Regions from separate parts of the Paenisporosarcina sp. genome, predicted to be linked through region 2. Evidence: predicted binding sites of a transcription regulator. Region 2 holds the regulator's gene; each other region holds the start of a gene.

Region 1 (6,186 bases), on a different contig from region 2:
TTGTGCGCAAATGCAGAAGATATTGCTGCACGCTCATCATCTGTTAATGGACGAGTTGAGAATACTTTTGCATCTTCAATGCCTTGAGCTTCGTTGGCAAGTTTAGCGAATTCAGTTGCAACTGCAACAGTTTCGTTAATTCGGTTACGGTCAATCAATACTTGAAGTGTATTCACTACAAGTGGATTGGCTTTCGCGAATAATTCACGGATAATTTCTTTCTTGCGAGATAAAGAAAGTTTCGGTGTTGCAAGCAAAACTTGCAATTCACGATTTTCTTTAAAAACCACTTTCACTTCACGAAGATCTTCTTCAATAGAAGCTAATTGGTTATGTTGTTGTGCTAATTCAAACAATGCTAAAGCATAACGTTTGGCTGCAGTTGATTGACTCACCCTACATCGCCTGCCTTCGCAATCGTTTCTTCGATTAACGCACGGTTATCTTCCTCAGAAATTTCTTTCCCAAGAACTTTAGATGCTGCAAGAACAGATAGAGAGACAACTTCTTCGCGAACTGCTGCGATTGCTTTCTCTTTTTCTGTTTCGATTTCACGGACAGCTGATTCTTTCAAACGGCTAGCTTCAGCACGTGCAACAGTGATGATTTCTTCACGTTGTACGTCACCTTGTTTCTTCGCGTTTTCAACAATCGCTTGTGCTTCTGTACGTGCTTCTTTCAACAAACTACGTTGTTCCTCTAATAATTGCTGTGATTCTTGACGGCTATTTTCAGCTGCTTCAATTTCACTCGCAATCAAATCTTCACGTTGCTTCATTACTCCCATCAACGGGCCCCAAGCGAATTTTTTCAGAAGGAGCATCAAGATGATGAAAATAATCAAAGTAGCAAAGATGTCACCTGTGTTCAAGAATTTAACTTCATGACCATCAGACGCATTCAATACGAGATAATCCAAAAACACGATTGTTTCACTCCCTTCAAGAGCTTCATTCTATGTGTGAATCTAATTAGATGTATTTCCAACTTAAAGTTACTAAATAGTATCTTTTCATAAGAGAATGGCGAAGGTTCAACTTCGCCATTTTATAAAACCGACTACAAATTAAGCGTTTAAAGCGATGAACGCGATAACTGCAGCGATGATTGGAAGTGCCTCAACTAATGCAACCCCGATGAACATTGTTGTTTGAAGAACGCCACGAGCTTCTGGTTGGCGAGCGATACCTTCAACTGTTTTTGAAACGATTAATCCGTTACCAATACCTGCACCAAGTGCACCTAAACCGATTGCGATAGCTGCTGCTAATAAACCTACTGAACCTGTCATAATAAAATTTCCTCCTTGGAATATGTGTTTTTTTGTGTTAATTGTTCAAATGAATGAACAGTATATTAATGGTCGTGACTCACTTTGTGAGCCATATAAACCATCGTTAACATAACGAAGATAAACGATTGGATTGCTCCAACGAAAATCGAGAAACCTTGCCAAGCAAGTGTTGGTACAATAACTCCGAAGAAACCTAAGAAGCTTGCTCCACCTATAGTAGCTAGTAAGCCGAGTAGGATTTCCCCTGCATAAATGTTTCCGTAAAGACGAAGACCGAGTGTCAACGTATTCGCGAACTCTTCAATTACTTTTAAAGGTGCTAAGAATGGAAGTGGACGTAAGTAGTCTTTTCCGTATTCTTTCAACCCTTTCATTTGGATCGCATAGAAGTGTGTTAATACAACCACCATTGTTGCAAGTGTCATAGCTACTAGTGGATCAGCTGTTGGTGATTTCCACCATAACTCTCCGTTAACTATGATAGCGAATGGAAGACCTAACATGTTTGCCACGAAGATAAACATAATTAGTGTAATTCCAAGCACATGGAAACGACCACCTGTGTTCCAGTCCATGTTGCTCTTGATAATACCTTTTACGAAGTCCATAACCCACTCCATAAAGTTTTGCATACCAGTCGGTTTTAAACTCAATTTACGTGTAGCAAACACAGCAATTAAGAAAACAATTAGTGCGGTAACTGATAGCATCAAAACGTTAGACAGATTGAACGTAAGTCCAAGCCATGTAACCGTCGGATTCTCATGATGCACGATGCATTCACCTCTCTTTCACAATTCGATTAATGGTGTTTCACATGGTATACAATTCTGTCTACAAGTAAGTAAACATACGGAATCATCAACCCAATGACCGTGCTTCCTAAATGAAATTGTTCAGGAACAGACATCGCAACCGCCACAGCCGCTATTCCAGAGGCGAACCTCATAGCAGTGCCGAGTGATTTGACTTTCTTCCCTTCATTTAAAGAGCGGTCGAATTTTTCCAATCTCCGTACGAGGAGCCAAAAGTTATACAACCCAAAGAGGGCGCCTAATGCTAAGCCAGCAAACACAGTTTGGTATGGAGTAAAACCCCAGCCAAGTGCACAGAATGCGAGCAAAAAAAATATAAGTTTCTTTTGCCTTTGATATACTTGCTGTAAACCTTGCATAGATTATGTATCTCCTGAATCGTATTTTCGAATGGACAGAATTACGGCTGTCACACCAGCAGCGAGGCCAATGAACAGACATAGCACTAAAAATAACGGGGTGGTGCCTATTTTGCTGTCGAGCCACATACCTGTGTACACACCGATTAAAATAGAACCAACAAGTTGTGAGACAATAGCCGAATAAAGGGCCATTGCGTGTAAAGGACGTCGATTTGGACGCATGATGATCCTCACGTTTTTTGCAAGTTTTGTAAAAACCGCGAATCTAGTAGAAAGCAGATATAACAAGGTTTCTTCACATAATTTCTCTGTGAAAGCCCTCTCATTCATACCCTTTGTAAGCATACAATAGGGGTAATTTGATGTCAATTGATTCCCGTGAAAAACTTCACAAACTACAAGGGCTCGACATATTGTCGACAAATTTTAGGCACAGCAGGATGAGTTGTTATATTTTCGAATTTTTACATATGCACTCGTCACCTCGCTATATACTCAACGTCTCTTTACTATTGAAGAGTATTGAGATGGTAGTTCACCTAGTTAACTTGGCTATGAAACGCGTTTGATTGATAAAATGGTGAGTTTGATTGATAAATCGTCAGTTTGATTGATAAATCTCTAATTTGATTGATAAACCCGTCAGATTGATTGATAAATTTAAAAAACCAATTCTACTTAATAAAAATCGTCTCATTAACCAAGTGAGCTTTGCATTGAAACAAACTTCTTTTAACTAGTAGCGCAGCGAAAATCAGAACAACTCAATTATACGCCTTCTACCAATCCACTCAATCGATTTCCAGCATTTTTTTGTCTACAAACTAAAAGGAACTGCAAAAGCAGTTCCTTTTTCATTTAGTTTTTAGTTAAATAATCTTTTAAAGCTACAACAATTCTTCTTGATGCTTCGCCATCACCGTATGGGTTAGAGGCTTTTGACATTAAAGCGTATGCCGCTTCGTCAGTTAATAGCTCTTTCGCCATTCCGTAAATAGTTTCTTCATCTGTACCTGCTAACTTCAGTGTTCCTGCAGCAATCCCTTCAGGACGTTCTGTTGTATCACGTAATACAAGAACCGGTTTTCCTAATGAAGGAGCTTCTTCTTGAACGCCACCAGAATCCGTCAAAATAATAAATGAACGTGCTGCGAAGTTATGGAAATCTAAAACTTCAAGCGGTTCAATTAGATGAATTCGAGGATCGTTACCTAATACTTCATTGGCAACTTCTCTTACAGCAGGATTCATATGCACTGGGTAAACCACTTGCAGATCATCATGCTCTTCAATTAATCGCTTAATTGCACGGAACATATTTCGCATAGGTTGTCCTAGATTTTCACGACGGTGAGCCGTTAACAAAATCATGCGGTCTGAACCGATTTTGTCTAGTACAGGATGCGTATATTCTTCACGTACAGTTGTTTTCAGTGCATCAATGGCCGTATTACCAGTAACCACGATTCGATCTTCTGGTTTATTTTCTCGGCGTAAATTATCTGCAGAAACTTCTGTCGGTGAAAAATGTAAATCAGCCATGACACCAGTCAGTTGACGATTCATTTCTTCCGGATAAGGTGAATATTTGTTAAATGTACGTAATCCTGCTTCTACGTGACCCACAGCGATTTGATTATAAAATGCAGCCAAGCTAGCAATAAACGTCGTTGTTGTATCCCCATGAACTAAAACGATATCAGGTTTGGCTTCTTTCATAACTGCATCCAAGCCTTCTAATCCACGTGTTGTAACGTCTATCAATGTTTGACGGTCTTTCATAATGTTTAAATCGAAATCCGGTGTAATTCCAAAAGTCTCTAAAACTTGATCAAGCATTTGACGGTGTTGAGCTGTAACCGTCACAATCGATTCAATCTCGTCTGCATGCTTTTCCAGTTCAAGAACTAGTGGTGCCATTTTAATGGCTTCCGGTCGTGTTCCGAAAATCGTCATTACTTTCCATTTTTTATTCATTTATCACACACATCCTTACTTATTTCGTACCGAACAGACGGTCACCAGCATCGCCTAGTCCAGGAACAATATAACCGTGGTCATCTAATTTTTCATCAAGTGCCGCAATGTAAATGTCTACATCAGGGTGAGCTTCTTGAATCACTTCTACTCCCTCAGGTGCAGCAATTAGGCACATAAATTTAATATTTTTTGCTCCGCGTTTTTTCAATGAATTGATAGCTTCTAGTGCAGATCCGCCTGTTGCAAGCATTGGGTCAACTAAAATAAAGTCACGTTCTTCAACATCAGCAGGTAATTTCACATAATACTCGATCGGTTTTAGAGTTTGTGGATCACGATATAGACCGATATGACCTACCTTTGCAGCTGGAATTAATTTTAAAATCCCATCAACCATTCCGATACCTGCACGTAAGATTGGAACGATACCAAGTTTTTTACCAGATAACACTTTTGCTTTTGCAGTTGTTACCGGTGTTTCCACGTCTACTTCGTCAAGTGGCATATCACGTGTAATTTCAAACGCCATTAATGTAGCAACTTCGTCTACAAGTTCACGAAATTCTTTTGTACCAGTTTTCTTATCTCGAATATACGTTAATTTATGTTGGATCAATGGATGATCAAAAACGAATACTTTTCCCATTCCGTTCATCTCCTTAAGTTCAAACTTCATCTATTATAGCAGAAAAACACAGCAGGGCTAGATGACTGACTGTGTTTTTTACATTACAATTGAAGACGCAATAATTCGTCAACTTCATTTATTGGCATCGGTTTATAGAAATAAAATCCTTGCCCGCTCTGACAGCCCATTGACCTTAATATCGTTAATTGTTCGACCGTTTCAATTCCTTCTGCGATCGATTCCATATTTAAATTGTTCGCTAACTGAATAATTGTGCGGACAATTGCCAGAGTCCCTTCATGATCAATTTTAGATATAAAACTTCGATCAATCTTTATTTCCGTAAATGGAAGTTGTTGAATATAACTTAATGAAGAAAAGCCCATCCCAAAATCATCTACTGAACTTTCAAATCCTGCTAATCGAAGCTGTCCAAATATGAGTTTTGCCAGCTCAAAATCTACTAATCCAATACTCTCTGTAATTTCAACTCGAATATATTGAGGATCAATCTTATAATCTTTTACAGTATTCACTAGGTCATTTATAAAATCCGGATGAAAAAAGTGATCTGTCGATACATTAATCGCCACTTGGTATAGTTTTTGTCCTGCGTTTTTTCGGTTAGAAAGCCAATTTAAAACTTTATGAAGAACTTGCATTTCGATACTTCTGATTTTCCCTGCGTTTTCAGCAGCTTGAATAAATACACTTGGAGGAATAATCCCTAAATCAGGTGAAGTCCACCTCGCTAATGCTTCAAAAGAGAAAATTTCTCCCGTGGATAAATTGACCTTTGGTTGTAAATGGATATCGAATTCTTGTCTTTGAATAGCATGCGACAAATGGTTGAAGATCGTCATCTCATGTTTTGCTGCCACATCTTGTGTTGATTCAAAGAAAGAGATGGAATTGCCCAATCGTTTTTTTGCATCCGATAAAGCCGTATCCGCGTAACGAATGAGTTCATCTGCCGAATTGTCTTGTTTTGTAAAGGTTGTGACACCCATTTTAAGCGTAACAAATACCTCAGCATCTGCTACTAAAAAAGGATCAGTTGCAATCTGGGCGATTTTAGCAGCATAAGATTCTACGTCTTTTAATGGA
Region 2 (6,186 bases):
CCTTATCTGCTAAGAATTCCCGCTGGTATTCAGTAGTTTCTTTTACAGCCTCTTCCAAAGCCTTTTGCTGCTCTTCACTTAAATCTTCCCAAACATTAGAGTTCATCAGGACTACTGCAGGTGTATATGTATGAGCAGTGAGTGATACATATTTTTGCACTTCATAAAACTTCATAGAATCAATTGTTGGCAGTGGATTCTCTTGGCCATCTACTACACCTTGATCAAGAGAAGAGTAAAGTTCATTAAAATCAACAGGCGTTGGATTAGCACCTAAAGCCTTCATGTGATTTTCCCAAACAGGGGCAGGTTGAACTCGAATTTTTAACCCTTTTACGTCTTCAGGTGTATTGATTTCTTTCTTATTATTCGTTAAGTGTCTGAATCCTACTTCCCAATATCCTAAGCCCTTCATATTTTGATCATTCGCTTTTGTTAATAACTCATCACCGATTTCTCCATCTAACACACTATAGACGTGTTCTTTGTCTTCAAATAAATAAGGTAGTCCAAAGACATTCATTTCTGGAATAACGTTTGCAAGTGAACTATCCGCCGCAACTGTCGTCATTTGAATTGTACCTTCCATGACTTGCTCAATAGCTTCACCTTCGCTGCCTAACGTAGCATTTGGATGAATCTCAACTTCTACGGTTCCATCCGTCTTTTCTTCTACAAGTTCTTTAAATTTCTCAGATGCGATATGGTACTGATGAGATTCCGATCCAGTATGTGCGAGTTTCAATGTAATTGAATCTCCATCACTTCCCGACCCTGCGTTTTCTGAACCACAAGCAGCTAAGCTAAGTGACAAAATTCCAACTACTGATAACTTTTTCATTAAATTCATTTTCATCATATTTTCCCCCTATTGATGTTGTTTATATAGTCCAGGTACTCGACTAGAAAAAATCGGAACATTTACTCTCGCTTGATTTACTTTTTCAAAATCTAATTGATAAGTGAGCGTTTCCTCTTTATCTTTTGAACCTTCAACTAAAATTTCTCCAGAAGGATCGATAATCATAGATGAACCGCAGAATTCAACTCCGGCATACTCACCAACCCTGTTAGATGAAATGACATACATTTGATTTTCTATCGCTCTAGCTACTTGCAAGCTTTTCCAGTGCAGTGTCCTTGCTGATGGCCATTCTGCAACGATATGTAACACCTGAGCTCCTTCTAAAGCAAGCGGGCGAATGATTTCTGTGAAGCGCAAATCATAGCAAATGATTAATCCCATTTTGATCCCATCTAGTTCAAAAATCTCTGGTACCGCTGTTCCACCCGTCAAATAATTGTGTTCATTAAGCATCGGCACTAAATGAACCTTATTATATGAATAAACCAGTTCTCCTTTTCTATTAAAAACAAATGAAGAATTATAAATATTTTCTCCTACTTTATTCGCAACAGACCCGCCAATAATATTGATGCCATAACTCGCAGCAAGTAAACTTAAAAATTCCCGTGTATTTTCTCCATTTATATCCGCAATATCCTTTAATACATCTAACGTATATCCAGTAGTCCACATTTCAGGAAGAATGATTGTATCGGGTTTTTCGACATCTAAAATACTAACTAGCCATTCTAATACTTTTTGGTGATTTGCTTTTGGGTTACCTGGAACAATATCCATTTGATAGATTGAATATTTCACTCTCTCACCTCTTATGCAATTTGATTCACTGTATAATTTGCTTGTATTTCTTTCTTACGAACCGGATCAATAATTTTCATTTTGAACGCTTGTCCGTATTTAAATCCATCACTTAAAGGAACAGTACCTGCCAATACTAATGTGTTGTTTAAAGAAACCTCTTTTTTCTTTAAAAATGCAAGAATTTCATCGTAAGTAATTATTGAAGAGACAGGATTTTCTTGATATAGAACCCAGTCATTTTCAATCAGTTGTTCAGAACGAATAATTAATTCATCCCAGTGATTCAATACTTCATTAATATGCCATGCTTCCGTTCCAATCGGTTTATCACATACTTGTTTAGACTTATTAATGTCTACTGTTTCAAGTCCGCGATCTGTATGGTCACTGCCTACAGTTAAAAAAACCTCATTTTCTTCAAACATAAGTACGAGCTCTGCTTCTCCACTCGTCTTATTACCTATGACCTGAATATCATTATTTTGATTTACTGTGTATGCGCTTACAGGATAAAGCATTGGCACCTCTACTGGTTCTGGTATACCTATTTCAGCTAATTCCTGTATATGTTCGTATACTTTTTCTTTATTTCTACCTGTGTAACCTATGCAGTAAGTGCGTTCTACTGTAAATTCTTTAGGGATTTGGTCAATCGAAAGTATAATTTTCTTTTTTTCCATTTCTTATTCCTCCGACATATTCATGACATGCTGTTTTGTGATATTGAGATGGTTAAGCAATTTCTCTTCTGCATTACCAGATTCTTTTAATGCCAAAATTATATTTTTGTGTTCAATAATAACTTCTTTCATCCGACCTTCTTTCATCAATGCATGGTGTCCAACTAAAAGAGTTAAATTGTACATTTCATGTAAGACTTGTTCAAATACATTTAGATTTGCAAATTGTAATAGTTTGGTGTGAAACAACAAATCTAGTTCAATAAATAAAATACGGTCATTGTTTTCCATCGCATTCTTTTGTTGTTCCACTACATTTTCAATTTCCTCAATTTGATGAATCTGAATTGTAGAAGAAAGATTTTTCATTCCTTCAGCTTCAATTGTTTGACGCAGAAAGATAATCTGGTTACTCTCATTTCTTGAAATTTTTCTAACTTGGAAGCCCTTTCGAGGTATATGAACTAGCAAACCCTCTTTTACTAATTCCGCTACTGCTTCCCGTATCGGTGTCCTTGAAGTATTTAGCGTTTCTGCTAGAAGTGTTTCAGTAAGTATTTCTTTCTCACTTATCTCTTTTGTTAATATAGCCTTTTTTAACTCTTCATAAATTAATTCTCTAGTTGTCTTATTTTTTGAAACCGGTTTCATTTGAAGTTTCATCTTTCCTCCTCCTAATAAAGTATTATTATTTATGTATTATGTGTTATGTATACATAATACATAAATAATTTGAAAATTGTCAATATATTATTTATTAAATTGAATTTTATTATCTATAACCTTTCAAATAGTGAGAATAGATTTTGATAAAGTATTCAATCAATCTATTTACTTCAAGTACAAAATCATACAAACCGACTTAATGAAATCCAAACAAAAAAACCTTCCACTAGATCATTCCGGTGGAAGGTTTTCGTTTCGTCGTCTATTTGCTTCATCAACTAGTGATTGGTGCTCTTCACGTTGACGTAATTCTTCTGATTTCAAATACTTTTTGTATCCGACACGTGAAACCATGACACTCAGTTCATATAATGCGAACAATGGCACCGTGACGATTAGGTGAGAAATAATATCTGGTGGCGTGATAAATGCCGCTATGACAAATAAAACAAAGTATGCATATCTTCTTACTTTCACCATGAACATTGGCGTGATCACGCCAAGTCGAGTTAAAAATAATAACACGATCGGTAATTGAAAAATAATACCGAACGGAATCGTAATTTGGAATAGGAAATTGAAGTAATCATTAATTCCAATTACTTGGTTTATTCCTAAATCTATTGCTAGTAAGATCATAAAGTGAATGACATAGGGAAATAACACTTTATATGAAAACAAAATTCCTGCTACAAATAATAAGAAAGTAAAAGGAATATAACTAAGGGTTGCTTTTCTCTCAGGCTCATAAAGACCCGGACTTACAAATCCCCATAGTTGATACAAAATAACGGGAGACGTGAGTAAGAACGCAACAAATAGGATAACTTTTAAGTAAATCATGATTGGATCTGTAATCGTAAATGCATGAAGCGGTAACGATTTGGCTTCTTCACTGTATTGTAAGAAGTTTATTAATGGTTCAGCAATAAAGAAACTTGCCACTACTGCAATAACAAAGAAAACGACGATGATCATCAGTCGTTTTCTTATTTCATCTATATGTTCAACGAGTGTTAAGTCTTTTTCATTCATTGAATGTTCATCCTAACTTACTTCAGTTCGTCTTTTTGAACGTCTATTTTCTTTTTATCTTCTTCGTCATCATCTGCTAAACCTTTTGTTGCATTTTTAAACTCACGTAATGACGAACCAAACGCTTTACCTAGTTCAGGTAATTTTTTAGGACCGAACACAAGTAATGCGACGATACCGATAATGATTAAACTTAATGGACCTGGAGACATTGCAGACACCTCCTTATAGTGTGATTTCATTTTAACGTATTTGCCGAATCTATGCTAATGCTACTATGAACGATATGTGAACGTTTCCTCGTCCTGTCTAATCAAGTAGATCAAGGTCTGTAATTCAACAGATAAATCAATCGTATGTACACGAATAGAATCAGGCACAGATAAACGAACAGGGGTGAAATTTAGAATCCCTTTTACATTGGTTTTGGTTAGTCGATCGGTTACTTCTTGTGCAGCGCGTGAAGGCACAGTTAAAATGACAAGTTCAATTCCAAACTCTTTGATTTTTTCTTCTAATTTACTAGGTTCGAAAACAGGAATATCACTCATCATCGTACCGTCTTCAGTGGCACTTGTATCAAATGCGAGCACAATACGTGTATTGTGATTTTTATGGAAATTGTATTTCAAAAAAGCAGTTCCTAAACTACCTACTCCAATCAAAGCGACATTCGTTTCTTCATCTTGGTCTAATGTTTGACGGAAGAATTCTAAAAGATGAGGGACATCATAGCCGTATCCCTTTCTTCCTAAAGCACCAAAATGAGAAAAGTCTCTTCGAATCGTTGCAGGGTCGATTTTCATGGCATCACTTAACTCTTGTGAAGACACACGTTTTTTGCCAGTGCTCGATAAATTTTGAATGAAACGATAGTAAAGTGGCAGTCGTTTTGTCGTGGCTTGTGGAATTTTAATCGGTTCTTGTTTCATGCAGTTCCTCCTGCGATTTAAGCGAAATCGATTCCATCTTACATCAGTCGTATGTATAAGTAAAGTTCGGTCGTTGCAAGTGTTTGAACCATCCTTTAAACTAAGTGAGAACTGAGGTGGAATTATGATTGTCTTACAAGTGAACCAATTACATAAATCGTTTGTTGTAGATGAAATATTAAGCGGTGTTAAACTCGAAATTAATCATCGTGATCGTGTTGCATTAGTCGGTCGAAATGGTGCTGGAAAGTCAACACTCTTAAAAATTATTGCTGGTAAAATGTCATACGATTCAGGTGAAATCATCATTCCTAAAGGCACAAAGGTTGGCTACATGGAGCAACACGCTGGAATCGATTCCGACCTTTCCATTTGGGATGAAATGATGACCATATTTGCACATCATCAAGCTGCAGAACAAGAACTTCGAACCCTTGAAAAGCAAATGGCGGACCCTTCTATCTATGAAGATGCGGAAGCATACGCCCGCTTAATGGCTGATTATGACATAAAACAAGTGAATTTTAAGGATTCGGGTGGTTATCAATATGAAGCTGATACCCGCTCCGTGCTTCACGGGATGCAATTCTTCCCTGAAGATTTCACAAAACCAATTCAATCCTTATCCGGTGGTCAAAAAACGCGATTAGCATTAGCTAAACTCCTTTTAACAAAACCAGACTTATTAATTTTAGATGAGCCTACTAACCATTTAGATATCGATACATTAAGTTGGCTTGAGCGTTATTTACAAGGATATCCAGGTGCTATTTTAATTGTTTCCCATGACCGCTATTTCCTCGATCAAGTTGTAAACTTTGTCTATGAAGTATCTCGTCATAAAGTAAAACGCTTTGTAGGGAACTACAGTGCATATTTGGATGAGAAAGCGAAAACGTATGAACGCGATTTAAAGACTTTTGATAAACAGCAGGAAGAAAAAGCGAAACTCGAAGATTTCGTCCAACGCAATTTAGCTCGAGCGTCCACAACGAAAATGGCACAGTCGAGACGTAAGGTTTTAGAAAAAACAGATTGGATGGATTCACCTGATGGATCGGAGAAATCCGCAAATTTCGGCTTCTCAATTGAACGTCAAAGCGGAAATGATGTTTTAGCAATAGATCAGATGACCGTTGGTTATGCTGGGAAACCCGTTTCAACAGATGTGAATCTTCGTGTATTCCGTGAGGACCGAATTGCT
Region 3 (6,186 bases), on a different contig from region 2:
GAATTAGGAATTTTAGAGTCAATGAATGATTCTATTAATGGTGTTTCCATTGATGAAAAAGGCATGGTACTAGTAGAATTTAAAGATTTTAGAAGTAAAGTTCCTAGTCCTTCTTCAGAATTAAAAACTGCATTTTTAGGGACACTTTATGACGTTATTTTTAAATACTCGGAAGTTAAATCTGCTCAATTTAGCTTTGATGGTAATCTTACTGCTTGGCAGGAGTGGATAGGAATTATTGAGCCTATGTTCAGACAATATGTTTTTGATTTAAATACACATGGTCAAGCATTTCCTGAACTAGAAAACGATTTGAACAATCTTATGCAAGATGGTTATAAAGAATTGAGTTTTCGAAATACTGAGGTTTTGAAGAATTCGGTAAATGGTGTGTCGATCAATGAAGAGGGAATTGTTGTAATTGAATTTAAAGACTTCCGTAGTGATTTTGGAAGCTTGACTTCAAATGAAAAAGGGTTATTCCTCGCCCCTTTAAGTGATATAGTTTTTAAATATCCAAAAGTAAATGCAGTCTACTTTACATTTGAAGAAAGTTTTAACGATTGGTGTGAATGGTTAGAATTTACTTACGAACCAATGAATCGATATGGTGAATCACTCGATACTGGTGATTTAAATGCTGATAGCCCTAATTTTTATTCTCTGGAAGAGTTAGAAAAGATGACGCCAGATGAATTAAAAGCAATAGGTTATCCTAATCCAAATGAGTTTGAAGTTAAATCTTTAGTAGCCAAACACTCCTATTACAAGAATATGTATCAAACTCTTCTAGATGGGAAAATAATTGATGATGAAGCAGCAGCGGGCATATTTATTTTGTATTTAGAAGGGCTTAAGAATAAAGATTTAAATGAAGTTAAAAAGTATGCACAGAATTCAGTTACGGATACTGACATAGAAACGCTTATTGAAATGTACCAAAATATTGATTATAGTTCATTTTCTATTGAGAGTATTATTAATAGCGAAGGAGAACCTGTTACAGAAGTTAATCTAAAGTTTAAACAAAAAGACGGTAGTTTGAGTTCTAGTCAGCTTTTTATTGAGTTTTATGAGTCTGAGATAAGAATTAATGAATTTCTGTGAAATTATTAATGACACCTGTCTTTTCGCTGTCACTTAGAGATTTGGAGTTTCAAGTGCTTACTGAAGATGGATTGTTGATGAAACAATTAACACCATAATTTATTGAAGCTCCAAAGAAATAGAAATTACTCGAACAAAGAAAAAAGAGTGCAGAAATGCACTCTTTTACCATTCAATGTCTTCTGGGTATTCCGCTGTTAGCGCGAGGTCGTGAATTGTACTCTTTGTAACGTTTGCAGATTTAATGACTTGATTTCGAAAAACTACATACTCATGATCCTGTACAGCGAGTTTTAATGCATACTTTCCTAAACTTTCTTCACGTTGTTCTTTCGTCATTTTAATGTAGTTTAAATTTAACACGTCGACAAATTGAATGGCGTACTTATGCACATTCGTTTCTTGATTGTTTAGCAATTTCATGAAATTCTGAAATTCTTCTTCATCAAGAGTTTCACTTAAGGATGCACCAACCGCTGATTGGAACTTGCGAATTGTTGTTACGTGAGCGTCGAGTAATGGGAAAGAATGATTCTTTTGGTAAAGCTTAATGAAATCGTTCAAAGCAATCGCTGCAAAAATGAGTTCTGGCCATAATATTTGAACCGTAAAATACACATTTTTTTCTGGAGCGACCAAATCATGTTCTTTCATTGAATCTTTATGAAGACCGTTCCTAACAAATTCAATGTTACGCTCTCCTTGGCTTGCTTGGCGGAAGTCATGACATACTTTGAGGATGCGTGCTCGTGAACCCTCTAAATCATAGTATTTTCCTTCTTCACCAATCACAGCATAGATAGCGTGATTGAGTTCATCGAGATCCCAATAGTCTCCGCTTACAATTGCGCCTGTCAGATTTTTAGTATGTGTAATTGATAGCATCTAAATCGCCTCCATCTCTTACTCTTCTATTACCTCTTTGGCGTGTAGTTAAGCATGGAAAATAATTCGCTTAACTCATCTTTCGTAAGTTCGCGCCATTGTCCAATTTGTAAGTTATCAATTGAGATGTTCATAATACGGATACGTTGCAAGCTTTTTACCTCATAACCGAGGGCTGTACACATGCGACGAATTTGACGATTCAATCCTTGCGTTAGCGTGATTTTGAAGATATTAGATGACAATTTTTCCACCTTACAAGGGAGTGTTTTGGTATCTAATATTTCTACGCCTTCTGCCATTTCTTGAAGGAAATCCTGTGTAATTGGTTGATCCACCTTCACAATGTACTCTTTTTCATGTTCATTTTCAGCTCGAAGAATTTCGTTCACAATGTCACCGTCATTTGTTAATAAAATCAGACCATGTGAATCTTTATCGAGGCGACCAATATGAAAAATACGCAAAGGATGATTGACGAAGTCGACTATATTCCCTTGAATATGACGTTCCGTAGTACTTGTAATTCCAACGGGTTTGTTTAAAACGATATAGACATAAGGATCTTCATGTTTAACTAGATTTCCGTCTGCACGGACCTCATCTCCAGGTTCAACTTTGCTACCTAGTTCAGCTTTTACGCCGTTTATCGTAATTCGGCCATCCTCGATCCATTTATCCGCACCGCGTCTAGAAACGATTCCAGCTTCACTTAAATATTTGTTGATACGCATCTATCATCACCTGCTTTTTTTAGTACCTTCATTATAACCTATTATGAAGAGTTGTATGATTTAGGTGAGTCAGCTGACAGTTGGAATTCCCTACCTTTAAAATTAAGACTATGATACCATTAAAATAAGAGGGAAATAGAGGAAGGAGGACTTATTTTGAGCGAAGAAAAAAGAGTTATTTCTTCCGAGTTAAAAGAGTTACTTTCCATTCGGCATAGTGTAAAAGAATATAAAAAAGATAGTTATCTATTTAGAGAAGGCGATTCGATAAAAGGTGTTTATTTCATTCAACAAGGGAAAGTTCAAATTGGTAAGGTGACTTCTGAAGGTAGAGAATTGACCTTGAGAATTTGCGGAAGAAACCAATTGGTTGGGGAAGTTACGCTCTTTTCGATAGATGCTAAATATATGTTAGATGCAAAAGCATTAGAGGATGTTACGTGCGTCAAAGTAAGCATTGATGACCTTGAAAAGGAATTAGCTGAAAATGCGGATTTAGCAGTTGCCTTTATGAAATGGATGGGTGTGAACCATCAAAAAACCCAGACTAAATTTAGGGACTTACTTTTACATGGGAAAAAGGGTGCGCTCTATTCAACCTTAATCCGTCTCACGAATAGTTATGGCGAGAAAGATGAACATGGTATTTTAATTGATATGGTGTTGACGAACCAAGATCTGGCTAACTTCTGTGGAATGACGAGAGAAGTGGTGAATCGGTTATTAAACGAGTTGAAAAAACTAAGTAAAGTATCCATGGTGAATGGGAAAATTTATATTCATGATCTCCAGTATTTAAAAGATGAAATTCTATGTGAAGATTGCCCAATAGCGTTTTGTAAAATTGATTAACAAGCGATTGCCTTCGAGGTGAATCGCTTTTTTTTGTCTATTTATTGACACTTGAATGAAAACCGGCTTGAGTGTGATAAAAGTCACAATGATTTACCTCTCAATCAATTAGGCTGAACATAACATAATGGAAGAATGAATTTCGAGGTGAGGAATTTGAAGAAAACGAAGCCAGCTAAGGAAGAGAATCTAAAAGGAACATTTGTAAGCGTCATGTCTGTTGGCGTAATCATCATTGTCATGTGGGTAGTCGTTTATTACATGTATGTAGCACGTTAAATAGGGAGTGGAAAAAATGCATCTTCATAAATTTGAAAAAATATGGTTGATTTTTGGTATCGCATCACTAGTTGTTTTCTTAAGTGTTGTAGGTATCAGTGCCTTTTCTCATGGCCATACGCCTGCAGGAGGGATGGACACGATTGATCCGAAAAAAGTAAATGAAACAGCACCATTTGATAACCCAGGAGTTACACAATTAGATGATGATACGTATCAAGTGGCGATTGTAGCGATGGCTTTTAGTTACACAGCACCTGAATTGAAAGTCCCTGCTGGAAAAGAAATTATTTTTAAAGTAACGAGTATAGATGTTGTTCACAGTTTTACGATAGATAACACGAAAGTGAATATGATGGTCGTTCCGGGTCAAATCACAACGAAGTCATATACGTTTGACAAACCTGGCAAGTATTTAATTCTTTGCAATGAATACTGTGGTTCTGGACATCATTTCATGTCTACAGAAATTGAGGTGTATTGATCATGATTGCTGCACAAGATCGCAAATTAGCACTATGGAATATCGGCGTTGCTTATATCGCGTTCCTTATCGGAACATTATGCGGATTATTACAGGTTTTCATTCGAAATGATGCCCTGCAATTACCAAGTTGGTTAGATTATTATCAAATTTTAACGGCACATGGTGTTCTACTTGCCCTTATTTTTACGACATACTTTATTTTTGGATTCTTTGTTACAGGAATGAGTAAAAGCTTAGGAAGTTTCGGACCTAAAGTTCTTCTTTATTCTTGGATCGGATTCTGGGTTACGACAATCGGAACGGTGATGGCGACAGTCATGATCATTTCTGGTGAAGCTTCTGTGCTCTATACTTTCTATGCACCACTTAAAGCGAGCGGATGGTACTATGTCGGTCTTGCATTGGTTATTGTCGGAACATGGATAAGCAGCTTCGCATTAGTCGGACATTATGTGGTTTGGCGCAAAGCTCATAAAGGTGAATTGAGTCCACTATTTGCTTTCATGACCATCACAACAATTATTATGTGGATTATCGCATGTTTAGGGGTAGTAGCTACGGTTTTATTCCAATACATTCCTTGGGCATTCGGTTGGGTCGATACAATTAACGTTGAGTTAAGTCGTTCATTGTTTTGGTATTTTGGTCACCCCCTAGTTTACTTCTGGTTGCTACCTGCATATATGGCTTGGTATGTGATTGTTCCAAAATTACTTGGCGTTAAAGTATTTAGTGATTCATTAGCACGTTTAGCATTTGTGTTATTTATCTTGTTCTCAATACCGGTTGGATTCCATCACCAGTTAACAGAACCAGGTATCTCGAATTTCTGGAAGTTCTTGCAAGTCGTACTAACGTTTATGGTTATCATTCCATCACTTTTAACAGCATTTTCTATGTTTGGCACATTTGAAAGAGCTGGACGTAAAAATGGTGGTCAAGGATTGTTTGGTTGGTTTACAAAGTTACCTTGGAAAGATGTTCGTTTTACTTCTATATTTGTCGCTATGGCCTTCTTCATTCCTGGTGGAGCGGGAGGGATTATCAATGCAAGTTTCCAATTAAACGAAGTCGTTCATAACACGATGTGGATTGTCGGACATTTCCACATTACAGTTGGAACACCTGTTGCGATGACATTTATGGGTCTTACTTTCTGGTTAGTTCCATACTTAACTGGTCGTAAATTCTCGAAAGTTATGCAGAAACTAGGTTTTATTCAAATCATCACATGGACAATTGGTATGTTATTAATGTCTACATCTCAACATATTTTAGGACTACTTGGCGCACCTAGAAGAACTGCTTACACTGGTTATAACAACCATCCTTCCGCTTTAGAATGGTTTGACGGCATTTTAACAAATCACGTAACAATGGCTGTCGGCGGAAGTATTTTGTTCTTATCGGCTATGTTATTGATTTACATTGTTGTGATGACGATGTTCTTATCACCAAAAGCTGAACTCGAAGCGGATTTCGTAGAATTCCCAATGGCTGATAGTGACAAAGAACATACACCAAAATTCTTGGAAAACTGGTGGATTTGGATTGGTATCGCATTTGCATTAATCATCATTGCTTATGCCATCCCGTTATACGGCATGATTCACCATGCACCTCCTGGATCAGAAGGATTCAAAACTTGGTAGGAGTTGAGTGAAATGGTCTTAATGTTAATCTCATTTTTCATCGTATTCATCTTATTAGTCGGCATGATTGTTGAATTAAACACATTAGAAGATTGATCGAAATAGAAAAGGGACTGTCCTGAAAGTCATGAAACATGACGAAGGGCAGTTCATTTTTTATGTTGTAAAAGTTAATTTTCGTTTTTACCAT

The links. The regulator Rex, encoded in region 2, represses fermentation and respiration genes when NADH is low (regulators of the CRP and FNR family bind a similar motif). The targets are predictions, from matches to a motif close to TTGTGAAATATTTCACAA.
Region 1: the regulator Rex is predicted to act here: its motif matches at 2,848-2,865, upstream of AC3EA5_RS12280 (AtpZ/AtpI family protein).
Region 3: the regulator Rex is predicted to act here: its motif matches at 3,650-3,667, upstream of AC3EA5_RS06510 (cytochrome C oxidase subunit II).

Annotation. Positions count from the first base shown of each region.
Region 1 covers NZ_JBYNRN010000033.1:180,951-187,136, reverse strand. The annotation lists gene AC3EA5_RS12305 (F0F1 ATP synthase subunit delta) at 1-395, opposite strand, end outside; gene atpF (F0F1 ATP synthase subunit B) at 392-925, opposite strand; gene atpE (F0F1 ATP synthase subunit C) at 1,067-1,291, opposite strand; gene atpB (F0F1 ATP synthase subunit A) at 1,357-2,067, opposite strand; gene AC3EA5_RS12285 (ATP synthase subunit I) at 2,097-2,468, opposite strand; gene AC3EA5_RS12280 (AtpZ/AtpI family protein) at 2,472-2,693, opposite strand; gene wecB (non-hydrolyzing UDP-N-acetylglucosamine 2-epimerase) at 3,330-4,448, opposite strand; gene upp (uracil phosphoribosyltransferase) at 4,468-5,097, opposite strand; gene AC3EA5_RS12265 (bifunctional diguanylate cyclase/phosphodiesterase) at 5,181-6,186, opposite strand, start outside.
Region 2 covers NZ_JBYNRN010000050.1:5,633-11,818, reverse strand. The annotation lists gene AC3EA5_RS17650 (TRAP transporter substrate-binding protein) at 1-856, opposite strand, end outside; gene AC3EA5_RS17645 (carbon-nitrogen family hydrolase) at 869-1,666, opposite strand; gene AC3EA5_RS17640 (DUF2848 family protein) at 1,678-2,349, opposite strand; gene AC3EA5_RS17635 (GntR family transcriptional regulator) at 2,353-3,012, opposite strand; gene tatC (twin-arginine translocase subunit TatC) at 3,247-4,050, opposite strand; gene AC3EA5_RS17625 (twin-arginine translocase TatA/TatE family subunit) at 4,068-4,262, opposite strand; gene AC3EA5_RS17620 (redox-sensing transcriptional repressor Rex) at 4,326-4,982, opposite strand; gene AC3EA5_RS17615 (ABC-F family ATP-binding cassette domain-containing protein) at 5,107-6,186, shown strand, end outside.
Region 3 covers NZ_JBYNRN010000013.1:49,539-55,724, reverse strand. The annotation lists gene AC3EA5_RS06530 (hypothetical protein) at 1-1,107, shown strand, start outside; gene AC3EA5_RS06525 (DUF6904 family protein) at 1,273-1,992, opposite strand; gene rluF (23S rRNA pseudouridine(2604) synthase RluF) at 2,022-2,726, opposite strand; gene AC3EA5_RS06515 (Crp/Fnr family transcriptional regulator) at 2,883-3,578, shown strand; gene AC3EA5_RS06510 (cytochrome C oxidase subunit II) at 3,726-3,857, shown strand; gene AC3EA5_RS06505 (cytochrome c oxidase subunit II) at 3,874-4,341, shown strand; gene AC3EA5_RS06500 (b(o/a)3-type cytochrome-c oxidase subunit 1) at 4,344-5,996, shown strand.